DNA from 3 places in the Mesorhizobium sp. M0040 genome. Region 2 is predicted to be linked to each of the others. Evidence: predicted binding sites of a transcription regulator. Region 2 holds the regulator's gene; each other region holds the start of a gene.
What was found. The regulator PhoB, encoded in region 2, activates phosphate uptake and scavenging genes when phosphate is short. The targets are predictions, from matches to a motif close to TGTCATNNANCTGTCAT.

Region 1 (3,263 bases), on a different contig from region 2:
CCCACTTCGTAAAGCGTCGCAACGCCGTTGCTGCCGAACCACTCCACCGTTTCGCGCCAGCGCACGCGCCCGATCACCTGTTCGACGAGTCGGCGGGCGATCTCGTCGGGATCGCTCGTCGGGGTCACCGTAACATTGGAGACCAGCGGCACGACCGGCGCACTCTTCGTCACGGCGGCCAGCGCCTCCCGCATGATCTCGGCCGCAGGCTTCATCAATGCCGAATGGAAGGGCGCTGAGACCTGCAGCATCAGCGCCCGCTTGGCGCCCTTCTCCGTGCATAGCCTCGCCGCCAGTTCGACCGCTGGCCTGGCGCCGGAGATCACCAGCTGGCCGCCGCCATTGTCATTGGCGATCTGGCAAACCAAGGCTTGTGCGGGATCTTTGGCGGCGCCCTGGGCGGCCTCTGCGCAAGCGGCTTCGACGTCGGCCTGTTCCAGCCCGATGATCGCCGCCATGGCGCCCTCGCCGGCCGGCACAGCCGCCTGCATGGCGTTGCCGCGGATGCGCAACAGCCGGGCGGCGTCGGCGACCGAAACGAAACCTGCGGCCGCAAGTGCCGAATATTCGCCGAGCGAGTGGCCGGCGACATAGGTGACCTTGCCGTTCAGGGAGAAGCCGCGCGCCTCCAGCGCCCGGATTGCGGCAAGCGACACCGCCATCAGCGCCGGCTGGGCGTTGGCGGTCAGCGTCAGCGTCTCTTCCGGGCCTTCCCAGATCAGCTTCGATAGGTTTTCGCCGAGCGCGTCGTCGACTTCCTCGAAGATCCGCCGCGATTCCACAAAGGTATCGGCGAGGTCCTTGCCCATGCCGACAGCCTGGCTGCCCTGCCCCGGAAAGGTGAATGCGATGGCCATCGGCGGCTCCCAGCTGCTGGTTCACGTTGCCTGTGACGCAAGGCATGCGGCCAAGTCAAGTCCAACCTTGATCGCGTAATATCGGCCGAGTGCCTGTTTCGGCAGGCTTTTTGGCGATCACTCATGATGAAAACCGCTCACGATTTGTTTGCTGGCTCTTCTTATTTCCGCCACAGGCGCTAGGCTTTGCGTGACAGTTCGATGACAATCGAGTGACGCTTTTGTTGCGGGCCGGGGAACTATTGAAGTGGCAAAGACCAAGCAGAGCGCAGCCGAGGCGGCGCCCCAGTTTCTTGAAGGCGATCCGTCGACCGGCTATCTGCCGGCGCGCAAATGGCCTGTCATCCGCTATGGCCTTATCAGCTTGCTGGCTGCGGCCATCCTTGTGTTTGCCATCGAACTGATCGTGCGCGGCAACTTTGCCGGCACCATTGATTTCTTTCTGCAGCCTTTCAAACCCGGCTGGACCACGATCATCATTTTTGCGCTGATCCTCATCGGCCTCGACGCCGTGCTCGGCCGCAGTCATCAGAGCCTGATGATCGTCGCGCCGCTGACATTGTCGCTGGCGTTCGTCGGCCACCAGAAGTCGCTGTATCTCGGCGATCCGCTCTATCCGACCGATTTCCTCTATTCCCGGCAGATCGTGGCACTGATGCCGCTTCTGGTACGCGATCGCCCGGGAACCGCCATTGCCCTGGCGATCGGCATCGTCGGCGGGCTGTCGCTGCTCGTCTATGGCTGGCGGCTATGGCGCCGCCGCGTTCCGGCACTCAGCCACAAGGGCCGCCTTGCCCGGCTGACGCTGACGGTGCCGCTGATCGCCTTCTTCGTCTCCATCATGGACTATGCCACTTTCTCGTGGACACGCGACCGGCTGCAGATCATCCCGATCATGTGGGACCAGAAGGAAAACTATGCCTCGAACGGTTTTGCGCTCGCCTTCGCGCTGAACGTCCCGATGGCGCATGTCTCGGCGCCGCCCGGCTATTCCGGCAAGGCGATCGAAGCGATCGGCAAACCGCAGGTGACGGCTTCGGTACCCGCCGAGAAGCCCGACATCATCGTCGTCATGAGCGAATCCTTCTGGGATCCGACCAAGCTACCCGGCGTCACCATCACGCCCGACCCTATCCCCAATGTGCGGGCACTGCGCACGGGTTACATGTTCTCGCCCGAGTTCGGCGGCATGACGGCCAACATCGAGTTCGAGGCCCTGACCGGCTTTTCCAACGCCTTCCTGCCGGCGGGCAGCATTCCCTACCAGCAATATGTGCGGACACCGACTCCCTCGCTGGCGACCTTCCTGAAAAGTCAAGGCTACCGGGCGCGCGCTATCCATCCCGGCACTAACTGGTTCTGGAACCGGGGGGCCGTCTATGCCGATTTCGGCTTCAACGACTTCAAGTCCGAGGAGACGTTGCCGCCCATGCAGAAGCGCGGACCGCTCGCGTCGGACGCCGCGATGACCGACGAGATCATCCACGAAGCCGATACCAGCGCCGAGCCGGTCTTCTTTTTCGCCGTCAGCCTGCAGAACCACGGGCCGTATGAGCCGTATCGCTATAACAATCCGACCCACAAGGTGCAGGCGCCGATCAGCCAATGGGCGCGTGAATCGCTGTTGAGCTATGCCGAAGGCTCTTCCGACGCGGACCGCGGCCTCGAGCGGCTGATCGAATGGGCGAAGAAACGCGAGCGGCCGACCGTCATCGCGTTCTTCGGCGACCATCTGCCGCCACTTGGGCCGGTCTACGTCGAGACCGGCTTTCTGAAGGACAATGTTGCGCCGCGCAAGGAGGCGGCCGACCAGATGCTGCTGCACCACCAGACGCCGCTGATCGTCTGGTCGAATCGCAGCGGCCCGGCCGAGGATCTGGGCGCCGTCAGCCCGTCCTTCCTGCCCTACCATATCCTGAAGACAGCCGGCATCAGCCATCCCTATTACACCGGCTTCCTCGGACAGTTGCGAGAGCGCTACCGCGTTATCGACCGCAATTTGCTTTTGGCACCGGGGGGCGACGCCACCCCCGATTGGTCGCGTCAGAAAGAGATCGATCCGGCAATCCGCGACTTCCGTCTGCTGCAATACGACATGATGTTCGGCAAGCGCCATGCGGCGCCCGATTTCTTCCCCGAAACCACAGGCAAAGTGGCTGCACACACGAGTTGAGCAGCGGCGGCGGGAGAGCGGCCGACGTCGTTCAGTTCGTCAAGTGCAGCTGCGAAATCGAGCTTCCGATTTTCAGGAAGACGCTTTCGAGCTGACTGACGTCGTTGGTCGGGTAATAATCCAACGGCGACGATGCGCAGGCCTCGTAAAGCTTGCGGTTGGCTGCGGTGTCGGCCTGCAGCAGCACTGTGAATATCTGCACGTCCTGCTTCTTCAATGTGTTGCATACATTG
Region 2 (3,263 bases):
GAACATTCTCGACCGGTCGCAGGATCTCAACCTCCTCAGGACCAAGATCGGCATGGTGTTCCAGAAGCCGACGCCGTTCCCGATGTCGATCTACGAGAACATCGCCTTCGGCGTCAGGCTCTACGAGAACCTCGGCAAGTCCGAGATGGACGGCCGCGTCGAACAGGCGTTGAAGCGCGCCGCGCTGTGGAGCGAGGTCAAGGACAAGCTCAACGCCAGCGGCTTGAGCCTGTCCGGCGGCCAGCAGCAGCGGCTCTGTATCGCCCGCACCGTGGCCGTGAAGCCGGAAGTCATTCTGCTCGACGAACCGGCTTCGGCCCTCGACCCGCTGTCGACTGCCAAGATCGAGGAACTGATCGACGAATTGCAAGCCGACTACACGATCGTCATCGTCACCCACAACATGCAGCAGGCGGCGCGCGTGTCGCGCCAGACCGCCTTCATGTATCTGGGTGAACTGGTCGAGTTCGACCGGACCGAGAAGATCTTCACGTCGCCCCGCGAGAAGCGCACGCAGGACTACATCACCGGCCGCTTCGGCTGAGCCGTTCCGATCATGCATATGAGGACAGGACCATGGGCGAACACACAGTCGCTTCTTTCGACGAGGATCTCGAGCAGATCAGCAAGCTGATCCGCGACATGGCCGACCTCGCCGGTTCGATGGTCGGCGGGGCGACCAAGGCCCTGTTGAATTCCGACAACGTGCTGGCGCAACGCGTCGTTTCCGACGACGCCATCATGGATGCGCGTCAACGCGAACTGGACGACCGCGCCATCACCCTGATCGCCAAACGCCAGCCGATGGCCCACGATCTTCGCCATGTGGTCGGAGCGATCCGCATGGCGGGCGACCTCGAACGCATCGGCGACCTTGCCAAGAATATCGCCAAGCGCGTGAGTGCGGTCGGCCTCAGCGCCACGCCGCGGGACCTGTCGCATTCCATCGACGCGATGGCGCAGCTGGTTCTCATCCAGGTGCAGGGTGTCATCGAGGAATATGCTGCAGGCGATGCGGCCGCGTTGGCCAAGCTGCGTGCCGCCGACGAGCGCATCGACGTCAAATACACGTCCGTGTTCCGCGAGCTCTTGACCTACATGATGGAAGATCCGCGCAACATCACCGCTTGCACGCACCTGCTGTTCTGCGCCAAGAATCTGGAGCGGATCGGCGACCATGTCACCAACATCGCCGAAAATGCGTATTATGTGCTGACCGGCGAGCAATTGCCGGTCAATCGTCCGAAGCAGGACGAAACGACAATGTCCGCACCGGTGACATGATGGGGGTGCCCAGCCGATGATCGCACCACGCATAATGGTGGTGGAGGACGAGGAGCCGTTGGGTGTGCTGCTCCGCTACAATCTCGAATCCGAAGGCTACCAGGTCGAGGTGGTGACACGCGGCGACGAAGCCGAGATCCGTTTGCAGGAGAATGTGCCCGACCTTTTGGTGCTCGACTGGATGATACCAGCGGTTTCCGGCATCGAGCTCTGTCGTCGGTTGCGGGTGCGCCCCGAAACCGAGCGGCTGCCGATCATCATGCTGACCGCGCGCGGCGAGGAGAGCGACCGGGTGCGCGGTCTTTCGACCGGCGCCGACGACTATCTGGTCAAACCGTTTTCGACACCGGAATTCATGGCCAGGGTCAAGGCGCTGCTGCGGCGCGCCAAGCCGGAAGTGCTGTCCAGCGTGCTGAAGGTCGGCGACATCGTGCTCGATCGCGAATCGCACAGGGTCTATCGCAAGAAGAGCGAAATCAGGCTCGGGCCGACCGAATTCCGGCTGCTCGAGTTCATGATGCGGCATCCGGGCCGTGTCTTCTCGCGCAGCCAGTTACTCGATAATGTCTGGGGCGAGACAATCTACATCGACGAACGCACCGTCGACGTGCATGTCGGGCGGCTGCGCAAAGCCGTCAACAACGGCCGGATGCCGGATGTCATCCGCACCATCCGCGGTGCCGGCTATGCGATCAGGGAAGATTGACCCGCCTGGTCAGGCTACGTTCTTTCTGACGCTGGGCCTCATTTGCGCGCCCGGCGCGAAAATCTCCTGGTCGACGAAGCTTAACGCCCGCATCGCGCAGCCTTCGCGGATCAGCGGCAATTCGTTCGGCTCTGTATCGAAGGAGATCGAGCCTGAATGCTGGCCGCCGGCGGTCTGGGCGATTGCCTTCCGCAAGGCCGGCTCGATCAGATCGAAGGCGGCGGCACTGGCGCCGACCATCGCGACCGGTGCCGGATCGATCAGCGCGAACAGCGAGCCGAGACCGAAACCCAGCGCCTCGCCGGCCTTGCGGTAGGCCTCGCGTTCCGGCCCATCTTTCTCGCGCGCCCGGGCCGCCAGTGCTCGCATGTCGGCGTCGCTGACGTCGGCGACCGGTTCGCTGTCGTCGCTCATCTGCCTGGCGTTGCGCCAGATGGCGTAGTTGCCGGCATAGGCCTCGATGCAGCCGCGCCGCCCGCAACGGCAGAGCGCGCCGCCCGGACGATGGATCATGTGGCCAAATTCGCCGCCCGAGGAATGCGTCCCGGTGAACAGTTCGCCCTTCAGCACCAGCCCCATGCCGATGCCATGCGAAAGCAGGATGGCGATGAAATCGTCGCGATACCGATCCGGATTGCGCCAGCGCAAAGCCACCGCCATCATGTTGCAGTCGTTCTCCACCGTTGCCGGGATGCCGAATTCGTCCTCCAGCATGTCGGCAAAGGCGATGTCGGTCTGCGGCGTGATCGGCGACCACAGCATGGCGCGTGCAGGGGAGTCGGTAATGCCCTGAATCGCCAGGGCGATGCGGGCGACACAGCGGACGTCAAGGTCTGGATCCTGTAGCCGGCGCCGGACGATGGCCATGCATTCACGGATCAGCTCGTCGCGCGGCATGGTCAGCGTGTCCAGCCGGCGCTGTTCCTCGGCGACCACCTGTCCCGTATAGTCGATAATGGCGGCCGACAGGAAATTCAGCGACAACACCACGGTCAACACCGCCGCCGCTTCCGGGTTGAGGGCGAGGCCGACCTGCGGACGACCGCGTTTCAACGAAACGGGCTCACTTGCCTTGCTCTCGGCGAGGATGCCTTCCCGTATCAGGTCGGAAGAGATCGCCGATATGGTCGAATGACTGAGGCCGGTGGTAGCTGCGATCTCAGTACGCGATGGCTGGCCGGCCCGGCGCACCGCCGAGATCACCATCGCCCGGTTGCGCCGGCGCAAATCGTCATGGCGGATTCCGACCGACATTGTTTTGCTTTCCTCCCGG
Region 3 (3,263 bases), on a different contig from region 2:
TTTGGCGGGCCGTGGTGGATCGGCCTGAACGGCTGTCGCCCAGATCAGCCCGCAAATGAGAACCAGCGCCGCGCCGAGCAAACGCCGCATTCAACTACTCCGCCGCGGCTTTGTCGTGCTGCCCGAACCGCCATTCGATATAGTCGGCGACCATCTTCTCGAAATCCGCGGCAATCGATGGGCCGCGCAGCGTCGCCGCCTTCTTGCCGTCGACGAATACCGGGGCGGTCGGCATCTCGCCGGTGCCGGGCAGCGAAATGCCGATATCGGCATGTTTGGATTCGCCCGGACCGTTGACGATGCAACCCATCACCGCGACCTTGAGGTTCTCGACGCCGGGATATTGTTCACGCCACACCGGCATGTTCTTGCGCAGGTCGGCCTGGATGTTCTGGGCAAGCTCCTGGAACACGGTCGAGGTCGTGCGGCCGCAACCAGGGCAGGCGGCGACGATCGGCACGAACTGCCTGAAGCCCATGGTCTGCAACAGCTCCTGCGACACCTGCACTTCGCGTGTGCGGTCGCCGTTCGGCTCCGGCGTCAGCGAGATGCGGATGGTGTCGCCGATGCCTTGCTGGAGCAGGATGCCCATGGCCGCGGACGAGGCGACGATGCCTTTCGAGCCCATGCCGGCCTCTGTCAGGCCGAGGTGCAGCGCATGGTCGGATCGGGTGGCAAGCTCGGTGTAGACGGCGATCAGATCCTGCACGCCGCTGACCTTGGCCGACAGGATGATTTTCTCGCGCGCAAGGCCGATCTCTTCGGCCATTTCGGCCGACAGGATCGCCGATTGCACGATTGCCTCGCGCGTCACTTCCTGCGCGGTCAGCGGAAAGCCTTGGGCCTGGTTGTGATCCATCAGCCGGGTCAGCAGCTCCTGGTCGAGCGAACCCCAGTTGACGCCGATGCGCACCGGCTTGTCGTATCGGATCGCCATCTCGACGATTGCCGCGAACTGCCGGTCCTTCTTGTCCTTGAAACCGACATTGCCGGGGTTGATGCGGTACTTGGCCAAGGCCGCGGCGCAGGCCGGATGATCGGCCAGGAGCTTGTGGCCGATATAATGGAAATCGCCGACCAGCGGCACGTTGATGCCGAGCCGCTCCAGTCGCTCGCGGATGGCCGGCACAGCGGCAGCGCTTTCGTCGCGGTCGACCGTTATGCGCACGATCTCGGAGCCGGCGCGATGCAGCGCCGCCACTTGCGCGACCGTCTGGTCGATATCGGCCGTGTCGGTGTTGGTCATCGACTGGACGACGACTGGGGCGCCGCCGCCGACCATCACGCCGCCGACATCGACACCGACCGACCTGCGGCGCGGGAAGGGTGAGGAAAAATATCCGGTCATGCCGGCTGCCTTTAATCTTGAAGGTCCGGGCATGAGGTGGAGGAGCAAAGATGGCTTGTCAATGGCGACTGGCGCGCAGGCCTAGCAAATCGGAAATAACAAGACGGCAGCTTGCCGCGAATCCATAGGCGTTTCCGGCAGCATAGAGACATGCCACCGGAAAGAAATCACGCGCCGGGCGGCGGTTCTAGTCCTGGAAGGGCTTCAGTGGGTCGTCGGTTTCGCCTTCAGTTTTTCAATCTCGTCCTTGAGCGCCAGCTTGCGCCGCTTGAGATTCACGATTTCGAGGTCGTCTACCGACGGATGGGTCATCGCATCGTCGATTTCCCGTTCGATGTCGCCGTGTTTCCGCTGCAGCTCATCAAGATGGGATGCAAGAGACATGATTGGTTCTCCCTTTCATGGTTTCCTCGGATTGCAGCCGTCATGGCACGTCCACCGCAGGCTCGCTTCTGTGACGGCATAATGACAGTGTGCCACCATCGCGCACCGATGTCGAATGCTGCGTGGTAGCATTCCACGCCAATATGAAATGTGATATGGGCTGCGCGCCGGTGCAAGAAGACCCGGTCCCGCCCAATCAGGCCCATAGTTTGGGCGCCGCAGACGTGCAGACGGTAAAAATGTCCGATCAGGAACAGGCAGATATCCGCCTCGAATATTCCCGGCTGAAGCAGGAACACGCCGATTTCGACGCCGCCATCAATGCGATGATCGCCATGAATTGCGACCCGCTGCAGATCCAGCGCATGAAGAAAAAGAAGCTCTTCCTTAAGGACAGGCTGATGGCGCTGGAAGACAAGATCATTCCAGACATTATCGCTTGAACGGACGCCGGCGCTGGCCTGCTGGAAAGGCGGCCTATGCCGCGATCGAAAGCCGCGCGGCGCGCTCGAGCAACAGCTCTATCAGATCATCGGTCTTTTCGGTCGAGGTATCGATGGGAACCACCAGGCACATCGTCGCCTCGACCCTGCCCGGCGCTGAAAAGACCGGCGCGGCCAGGCATTTCGTGTAGGCATCGACAAGGCCGGAGGTGATGCAGTAGCCGGCCGACTTGGCGACGGCGATGTCGTCTATGAAATCGTCGAGCTGCAATCTGCGGCCGTCCGGCAGCACGAGATCGTCCTCGGAGACCATATCCTCAATCGCTGCCCTGTCGAAGCCGGCGAGGAGCAGTCGCCCGGAAGCTGTCCAGGGGAGCGGTATTTGCAGACCCGTCGCCGAGCTGATCCGGAATGGCCTCGTTCCCGGGCTTGAATGGACGATGGTGTAGCGGCCGCTTTGCAGCATGCACAACTCCGAGGTCTCGCCGGTCTCGCGTGACAGATGGTCGACTTCCTGGCGCCCTCGCCTGAGCAGGTCGTTGCCCCGCACATAGTCCATTCCGTAGAGATAGAGCTTCTTTCCGAAATAGACCCGATTGCCGTCTCCGGCCATTTCCAGCAGGCCTGCGTCGACCAGCGAGCGCACCAGCGTATAAGTAGTCGAACGCGGCGCGTTTACCCCCTTGGCAAGGTCGCCGATGCCGATCGCACGCTGGGTCGTGTGGAGAAACTCCAGAATCTGGAGAACCCGGTTGAGACCCTTCTCCCGAGAGCCCGAGTTCTTGTCTTCGTCCAGACCGATGTCCGGTCGAGCGGCCAAGGCATTGCCATCTTGCATTATCGATCCCTGATGTTAATCTGTCTTGTACAGAGTACAGGCGTCTCTTGTAAGGGACAATGACGTCAGTTGCAACCGATGCCTGTACTGCTGGTCCAAAGGGGAACTCAACACGAAAGGAGGTCGCCGTGAACGACATATCCAAAAGGCGTGAATTTCTGAAACTGGGAATGGCCGGGCTTGCAACGGCCGGAGTGATGAGCGCCGCTACCGCGGTCGACGTTCAGAAAGCGGCGGCCCAGGCAGCGCC

Region 1: the regulator PhoB is predicted to act here: its motif matches at 1,048-1,064, upstream of NKJ91_RS03160 (LTA synthase family protein).
Region 3: the regulator PhoB is predicted to act here: its motif matches at 1,803-1,819, upstream of NKJ91_RS06200 (YdcH family protein).

What each region holds. Positions count from the first base shown of each region.
Region 1 covers NZ_JAMYVA010000002.1:313,445-316,707, reverse strand. Annotated here, with positions in the region: gene fabD (ACP S-malonyltransferase) at 1-857, opposite strand, end outside; gene NKJ91_RS03160 (LTA synthase family protein) at 1,105-3,030, shown strand; gene NKJ91_RS03155 (pilus assembly protein TadG-related protein) at 3,062-3,263, opposite strand, start outside.
Region 2 covers NZ_JAMYVA010000046.1:26,726-29,988, forward strand. Annotated here, with positions in the region: gene pstB (phosphate ABC transporter ATP-binding protein PstB) at 1-544, shown strand, start outside; gene phoU (phosphate signaling complex protein PhoU) at 577-1,284, shown strand; gene phoB (phosphate regulon transcriptional regulator PhoB) at 1,301-1,990, shown strand; gene NKJ91_RS27075 (ROK family protein) at 2,000-3,244, opposite strand.
Region 3 covers NZ_JAMYVA010000005.1:11,347-14,609, forward strand. Annotated here, with positions in the region: gene NKJ91_RS06190 (transglycosylase SLT domain-containing protein) at 1-90, opposite strand, end outside; gene ispG (flavodoxin-dependent (E)-4-hydroxy-3-methylbut-2-enyl-diphosphate synthase) at 95-1,348, opposite strand; gene NKJ91_RS06200 (YdcH family protein) at 1,553-1,732, opposite strand; gene NKJ91_RS06205 (YdcH family protein) at 1,972-2,175, shown strand; gene NKJ91_RS06210 (IclR family transcriptional regulator) at 2,210-3,013, opposite strand; gene NKJ91_RS06215 (transporter substrate-binding protein) at 3,142-3,263, shown strand, end outside.